DNA from 2 places in the Exiguobacterium sp. H66 genome. Region 1 is predicted to be linked to the other one. Evidence: riboswitches for the same ligand, from Rfam matches in the RefSeq annotation. Region 1 holds a riboswitch; the other holds the start of a gene.
What was found. A riboswitch is a leader RNA that binds a small molecule or an ion and turns the genes downstream of it on or off. The one in region 1 is predicted to bind S-adenosylmethionine.

Region 1 (4,251 bases):
CCGGTGCATAAAAACAAGCGAGGTTGACTCGCGGTAGTTTCTTCCGCTCTTCATCATGTAAGACGATTTCTTCTTCAATCTCCCGGTACTGTGCATATGTCAACTCACCGAGACGTGCCGTATCCTCACTATTTTGACCAAACGGCAACATCCCGAGTGGCGCATCCGGTCGAAAACGATCGAATGCACTTGCAAATACTTGTTTGACGCCACCGAGTTGTTTTGAATTATGCCAATCAAATAACGGCGAAATATACGACAAACTCGCAATCGGCAATTCATATTCCTGCAGTAGCCGGTTGACGACGAGTGCGCCCATGCTGCAGGCGATGATATGAATCGGTAACTTTCGTTTTCCGGCTTCTCGTAAAGCATCCTTCAGCAGTTGTTGATGTTCCTCAAGCGATATCCGGCGCGGTGCGTCTACACGTAACACTTCATAATCCTTTTCAAGGACTCGAATTAATGCATCGCTCGGCGTCGCTCGCAGTTGAAGGGGATAGACGAGTACGATAATCCCTGTTGCTTGATCTTCCACAAACTCACCTCTTCATACAAGTATCTCTGTATTATAACGTTTACATCTTGATGTCAAAAACCATCTTAAGTCGGATTTTCATTCATATATACGTTTTAAGCGTGTCACAGGTTCCACTTGACCGAAAATTTCTTCAGTCGTTTCACTTTCTTCTCTAAAACCGAAAGAGACTAGAAACTGGCGCGCTTTATAGTTTCGTGATTCAACGTAGACTTCAATCGGGGAAGCACCTTGGTGTTCAAGTTCACGAATCAACTTTCGTCCAATCCCATTTTGTTGATATTTCGGTAGTACATACAAGCGAACGATTTCCCACGTGCCGTCAACATCGATCGCATGGATGAAACCGACGATTTCTTCCTCGATAATGGCGACATTGAAATATTCTCCCCGCGCTTCCTCCGCCGTCCGAATTGCTCGAACGACTTTTTCTTGCGGATACGCCTCTTGTACGAAATGGGCTTTCGAGCTTTCCGAATAAATCTCTTCGTACGTATCCATCCAAGAGGTAATGGCAATATCATGAATGCGTGCCGCATCAGTAGGAATTGCTTCGCGTATCTCCATATCGGACTCCCCCTTTTTTCCGTTTACCGGTACATGTTCTTTTACCCTTTTCTAGAAAAATCATTCGTTTCCCTGCAAAGTTCGAGACAAACAAAAAAAGTTCAGAAACAAACTCATGCGAGTCTGCTTCTGAACTGAAAATTAAGCGAATCGTTTCGCTTGTTCTTCAAGAATTGCTGCTTTATCTGTTTGCTCCCATGGTAATTCGATATCTGTACGACCGAAATGACCATAAGCTGCTGTCTGACGATAAATCGGACGGCGGAGATCAAGCATGTTGATGATCCCTGCTGGGCGAAGATCGAAGTTTTCAGCAACGAGTTCGACGAGTTGTGCTTCTGGAAGTTTACCTGTTCCAAACGTATCAACTGCAATCGATACTGGGTGCGCGACACCAATCGCGTACGCAAGTTGAACTTCTGCTTTATCTGCAAGACCAGCAGCTACGAGGTTTTTCGCGACGTAACGTGCTGCATATGCTGCAGAACGGTCAACTTTTGTTGGATCTTTACCAGAGAATGCGCCGCCGCCATGACGTGCATATCCACCATACGTATCAACGATGATTTTACGTCCAGTTAATCCTGCATCACCTTGTGGTCCACCGATTACGAAGCGGCCTGTCGGGTTAATGAAGAACTTTGTTTCCGCATCGATGTATTCTGATGGAATCACAGGTGCGATGACATGCTCTTTCAGGTCTGCTTGGATTTGCTCAAGCGTCACTTCTTCTGCATGTTGTGTTGAGATGACGATTGTATCGACACGAACCGGTTCGTTATTCTCATTGTATTCTACAGTTACTTGCGTCTTACCATCCGGACGGAGGTAGTCAAGTTGTCCAGTTTTACGGACTTCTGCGAGACGACGAGCAAGTTTGTGTGAAAGTGAAATCGGAAGTGGCATCAATTCAGGCGTTTCTTTCGTTGCATAACCGAACATGAGACCTTGGTCCCCTGCACCGATTGCATCGATTTCTTCATCTGACATGCTACCTTCGCGTGCTTCAAGCGCTTGGTCAACACCGAGAGCGATATCTGCTGATTGCTCATCGATTGAAGTCAATACAGCACAAGTGTCTGCATCGAAACCATATTTAGCGCGTGTATAGCCAATCTCACGAATTGTTTCGCGAACGACTTTCGGGATATCGACATAAGTCGATGTCGTGATTTCACCTGCGACGAGGACAAGTCCTGTCGTGACAGATGTTTCAGCAGCGACACGAGCATTCGGATCGGCTGCGAGGATTGCATCTAAGATAGAATCCGAGATTTGGTCACAGATTTTATCCGGGTGACCTTCAGTAACTGACTCCGACGTAAATAGCCGGCGATTAAGGTTTGTCATGTTTGACCCTCCCAAAAAAGAATTTGACGGTGTACTCATTTCCCCTAGTTGAGTGGGACGGTAAAATGAAAAAAACCTCTCCATGTCCAAAAAATGGTCAGGGAAAGGTTGTGCGTTCTTCCTTTACCCTCTTATCGTTCGAAGTGTTTACTTCGCTTCAGGAGAGCACCTTTTCCTTCATTAATAGAATTCTTAATGTAGGACGGTTGCCGGGTTTCTTCGGGCCTTGTTCCCTCCACCTGCTCAGAATAAGAGTATCCGTTACGAATTACATGATATAAAGTTGTGACCACTCTGTCAAGCTACGTTTTAATTTCTAGTCGAAACTTTCCCGAAGAGATGTTAAACTGTTAATGCTGAAAGCGTTTCCAGAAAAATAGAAATCAGCGCTAAAAAAGGATTGCTCATCCTTTAGTATGTCATATATAATAAATGTGTCATACTAAATGCCAGAGCTAAACCAACGTAGGGGAAAGGTGGGGTCAGGATGCCGATGACGGTCCTGAATATCGAAGAGCTACTCAAGAAGGAGCATGTGTTCAAACAACTATCTGTTGCTGAGCTAGTCGAACATGCAATTCGTAACGAAGAAGGGGTTCTTGCTGAAAATGGCGCTCTGTCTGTAGAAACGGGGAAATTTACAGGTCGTTCACCTAAAGACAAGTTCATTGTTCGCGATCAGTCATGCGAGTCACATATCGATTGGGGCCATGTCAATCAACCGATGGAAGCAGACAACTTCGAGCAACTTTTACAAAAAGTTCTTCGCTACATGAATGAAGCAGATCAGCTCTACTACACAGAAGCTGCTGCTGGTGCAGACACTCATTTTACCCTTCCGGTTCGGATCGTGACACAATATGCTTGGCATAATTTGTTTGCAAAACAACTATTTTTGCGTGAATATCCGACAGAAGCTGCTTTTGAGCCTTTCACGGTTATTTATGCGCCTCACTTCAAAGCAGATCCGAAAGTCGATGGAACGAATTCCGAAACGTTCATCGCCATGTCATTCGAACATCGGATTGTCTTAATCGGTGGAACGGAATATGCGGGCGAAATCAAAAAATCGATTTTCTCTGTCATGAACTACCTTTTACCTCAACGAGACGTCTTATCGATGCATTGCTCGGCTAACGTCGGTCATGAGGGTGACGTCGCTTTATTCTTCGGATTATCCGGTACTGGTAAGACCACACTGTCTGCTGACGACAGTCGTCAATTGATTGGTGACGATGAGCACGGGTGGTCCAACGACGGCGTCTTCAATATCGAAGGTGGCTGTTACGCAAAAACGGTCAACCTATCGCGCGAAAAAGAACCACAAATCTTTGATGCGATTCGTTTTGGCACTGTCCTCGAAAACGTCGTCCTCGATGATGCACGAATTCCTGACTATGATGATACGTCGAAAACGGAAAACACACGGGCCGCTTATCCGATTACAGCGATTGATAATATTGCAGTACCATCACGCGCCGGACATCCGAAAACGATTGTCTTTTTAACAGCTGATGCTTACGGCGTCCTGCCGCCAATCAGTAAGTTGACGAAGGAGCAAGCGATGTATCACTTCTTATCCGGGTATACATCGAAGTTAGCCGGGACAGAGCGTGGCGTAACAGAACCGGAAGCGACATTCTCGACATGCTTCGGTTCGCCTTTCTTACCGCTCATTCCTGAAAAATATGCAACGATGCTCGGTGAGCTCATCGACCGGCACGGTGTCACGGTCTACCTCGTCAATACAGGCTGGACGGGTGGCGCATATGGGACGGGAAGTCGGATGAAGCTTT
Region 2 (4,251 bases), 370 kb from region 1:
GTTCAAATCAGGTTGTTCTGAAGCAAACGAATGAAAATAGTACTGTTGCCGTCCTTCATCCCATGTCCATGGACTCGGCGCAAAATACGACCGCCAATTGTTTGGTGGTGTTTCTTTTTCCCCGTCATGCCAAATGTACCAATCTGACTTATCATTCGTTTGATCACGGCGCGACTCCTCAAACCAGTGATGTTGATTACTTGTGTGATTGACGACAAGATCGAGAATGATTTTTAAGCCGCGCGCATGCGCCGATTCAATCAGCTGGTCCAAATCTGCCATCGTGCCGGCTTTCTCCATGATGCCGTAATAGTCAGCGATGTCGTAACCGTTGTCGATATCAGGTGATGTATAACAGGGGTTAAGCCAAATGACATCCACCCCGAGTGAGGCGATGTAGTCGAGCTTTTCGATCACGCCCCGCAAGTCCCCCATCCCGTCTCCATTCGAGTCGTTAAAACTCCGCCAGTACACTTGATAAACGACGGCTTCTTTCCACCAGGTCCGATTCATCTTTTCCATCTCCCGTCTAGTAGTCGATCGATTACTTGTCTAGTGTATCAAGAACATCGTCTGAAATTGGAATGTTCTTCTAATTTTTAAGGAATTTTAAAAAACCTCTTTCATTTTGACTGAAAATTCGCTATTCTTGACGACAATACCTGAAGGAGGAACAGAGATGAAACATTTCGCCCCATCGATCGCCATCGATCGCTTGCCCGATCCCGTCTTCGCAGAACTTGCCCAACGGATCGGTTCCGTCAAAGCCGCAGGACACGACGTCATCACCCTTGGTCAAGGAACGCCGGACCAAACGACACCCGTACATATTCTCGATGCTTTAAAACAAGCCATCGATGATGCAAGTAATCTCCAGTACCCCCCGTTTCGCGGACATGATTTCTTAAAACAGGCCGTCGCTAATTTTTATGAATCAGAATTTGGCGTGTCGGTTGATCCGGCGACAGAAGTCGCGATTTTACTCGGAAGTAAGGCCGGCATCGTCGCCCTTCCGCAGACGATCGTCAATCCCGGTGAAGGGGTCATCGTCCCGGACCCTGGTTACCCGGATTACTTATCGGGCGCAGCACTTGCCGGTGCGTATCCGATCACGCTTCCGCTTCTCGCTGAAAATAGCTTTTTGCCTGACTATGATCTCCTCGATTCGCTTGACGTCGAACGAGCCCGGATGTTGTTCCTCAACTATCCGAGTAATCCGACCGGTGCGACAGCGACGGCAGCGGCTTTTGAACAGACGGTCGCGTTCGCTGATGCACATGACATTTGCGTCGTCCATGACTTAGCGTACGGCGGGATCAGTTTCGATGGTCCGACGCGGAGTTTCCTCCAGACGGAAGGCGCTAAGAATGTCGGGATTGAGTTGTTTTCACTCTCTAAACGGTTCAACATGTCCGGCTTCCGGATTGCCTTTGCAATCGGTAATCCGTCCGTCATCGCGAGCATCGAAACATACCAGGAACACCTTTACGTCAGTGCCTTCACACCGATCCAGCATGCAGCGACGGTCGCACTTTCAAGCGATCAGACATGTGTTCGTGAACTGAGTGCCTTGTATGAGACGCGACGTGATGCGTTGTTCGGTGCCTTAAACGAAATCGGCTGGGCAGGACCGGTTCCGGGTGGTTCGTTCTTCGTCTGGCTCCCTGTTCCGTCCGGCTTCACGTCCCAAAGCTTCACCGATCATCTGCTCGACGAAGCGCACGTCGCCGTGACACCGGGTCACTTCTTCGGTACGTATGGTGAAGGCTACGTCCGAATCAGTCTGATTGCCGATGTCGACCGGCTCGTCGAGGCCGTCAAACGAATCGGGACCCTTCAGTTGTTCCAAACCGCCGTTGCCGAATAATTCTGAAAAAACGTTTGACAGATGGGAATCATTTCCGTTAAAGTAAATCCCAACAGCATAGCTACTTATCGAGAGCGACCGAGGGATTAGGCCCAACGACGTCCGGCAACCACCAGTAATGGAACGGTGCCACATCCTACAGAACTTCTTTTGTTCTGAGAGATAAGTTACGAAATTCTACACTTCGTCGCTTTTTTCTGGTTGCTCTCTAACTGGAAAAAAGCGATTTTTTTGTATCGGGAGGGAAACATCATGATTGAGTTCGCACACATCACAAAACAATTTGTCCGTGACCGCACACCGATTTTTGCATTAAACGATGTCAACTTAACGATTGAACAAGGGGAAATCTTCGGCATCATCGGTGAATCCGGCGCCGGAAAAAGTACACTCTTACGGTTGATTAACGGACTCGAGACACCGACGAGCGGTACGGTCATAGTAGACGGAGCCAATCTATCACGTGTCTCCAAAACGTCTCTCCGCAAACTCCGTCTCCGGGTCGGTATGATCTTTCAACACTTTCAACTGATTCAGTCCCGCACCGTTGCCGACAATATCGCGTTCGCCTTAAAGGCTGCCGGTGTCAAACGGCGTGAGTTCCCGAAACGGATTCAAGAATTAACGGCACTCGTCGGACTCGAAGGATTCGAGACGAACTATCCGAGCCAACTCAGTGGTGGACAAAAACAACGCGTCGGCATCGCACGAGCGCTCGCCAACAATCCAAACATCTTACTCTGTGACGAAGCGACATCAGCGCTCGATCCCGTGACGACGCTCCAGATTCTCGATTTACTGAAAGATTTGAACGCCCGGCTCGGTTTGACGATCATCCTCATCACCCACGAAATCGACGTCGTCAAACAAATTTGTCACCGCGTTGCCGTCATGGCGCACGGTGAAGTCGTCGAAGTCGCTTCGACTTACGCCATATTTAGTCAAGCCGAACATCCGGTCACAAAACATTACGTCGATACGGCACTCCAAATCGAGTTACCGGAACGGATTTTACGGACGACACCCGGCAAAGTCATTCGACTTCAGTTCATGGGTGAAAAAACAGGTGAGAGTACCTTATCTGAAGCCATCAAACAATTCGATATCGCAGTCAGCATCCTACATGGGAAGGTCGACTACATTCAGGACGTCGCGTTTGGCGTCTTAATCGTCAGTTTGACGGGACCGACACTGCACGTGAATCGTGCCTTAACCTGGCTCGAGGGACAGTTGCACGCAATCGAGGTGATTCAAGATGTCGCTTGACCGGTTTACGACAATGCTTCCCGACTTAACGAAAGCACTCGGAGAGACGGCCTTCATGGTTGGCATTTCACTCGCCTTCGCCATTATCATCGGAATTCCACTCGGGATTTTATTATTCATCACCGACCGCGGACTCTTTTTCCAAAACGTCTTCATTCGAACGACGTTGGACTTCGCCATCAACATCGTCCGCTCGTTACCATTCATCATCCTACTCGTTGCTTTGATTCCATTGACGCAACTCATCACGAAGACGACGATCGGTCCTGCTGCCGCCTCGGTCAGCTTGAGCGTCGCCGCGATTCCGTTTCTCGCCCGACTCGTCGAAACCTCACTCCGTGAGATTCCGCCCGGTTTGATTGAAGCAGCAGAAGCGTGCGGGGCGAAACCGCTTCGCATCATTATCAGTGTTCTCCTTCCGGAAGCATTGCCCGGAATCATTCAAGGCTTGACGTTGACCTTGATCAGCCTGATCGGATTCTCAGCGATGGCAGGGATCGTCGGTGGCGGCGGAATTGGTGACCTCGCGATCCGGTTCGGTTATTACCGGTACGATAACGTCGTCATGATCATGACGATCGTCGTGCTCGTCGTCATCATTCAAGTCATTCAGGCACTCGGAAACCGGTTCGCACGTGTCGCCGATAAACGATAACTTACAAATAGAGAACGCAAGGGAGAGATTACGATGAAAAAACGCTATGTCTTTTTAGCAACAGGATTATTAGGAGCAAGCATCTTAGCTGGATGCGGTGACAGCAGTGCAAATGAAGAAACGAAGTCCATCAAAATCGGGGCGACGAGTGGTCCGTATAGCGATATGGTCAAAGAAGCGATTCAACCGGGACTCGAAAAGAAAGGCTACAACGTCGAAATCGTCGAATTCAGTGATTACATTCAACCGAACCTTGCCCTCGGGAGCGGTGATATCGATGCCAACCTGTTCCAGCACTCGATTTATTTAAAAACGTTTGCGAAAGAAAAAAATCTCGATCTCACAGGGCTGATCACTGTCCCAACCGCACCGATGGGATTATACAGCAAGTCCTATAAGACGTTGGACGATGTCAAAGAAGGTGCTGAAGTCGCAACACCCAATGACCCGACGAACCAGGCAC

Region 2: linked by a shared signal. The riboswitch ahead of KNP88_RS05490 (methionine ABC transporter ATP-binding protein) and the one ahead of metK (methionine adenosyltransferase) in region 1 are both predicted to bind S-adenosylmethionine.

Annotation. Positions count from the first base shown of each region.
Region 1 covers NZ_JACSMQ010000002.1:58,183-62,433, forward strand. Annotated here, with positions in the region: gene KNP88_RS03620 (alpha/beta fold hydrolase) at 1-538, opposite strand, end outside; gene KNP88_RS03625 (GNAT family N-acetyltransferase) at 617-1,105, opposite strand; gene metK (methionine adenosyltransferase) at 1,247-2,455, opposite strand; SAM riboswitch class I at 2,584-2,710, opposite strand; gene pckA (phosphoenolpyruvate carboxykinase (ATP)) at 2,943-4,251, shown strand, end outside.
Region 2 covers NZ_JACSMQ010000002.1:430,666-434,916, forward strand. Annotated here, with positions in the region: gene KNP88_RS05480 (alpha-glucosidase) at 1-513, opposite strand, end outside; gene KNP88_RS05485 (aminotransferase class I/II-fold pyridoxal phosphate-dependent enzyme) at 680-1,867, shown strand; SAM riboswitch class I at 1,930-2,036, shown strand; gene KNP88_RS05490 (methionine ABC transporter ATP-binding protein) at 2,120-3,133, shown strand; gene KNP88_RS05495 (methionine ABC transporter permease) at 3,123-3,788, shown strand; gene KNP88_RS05500 (MetQ/NlpA family ABC transporter substrate-binding protein) at 3,822-4,251, shown strand, end outside.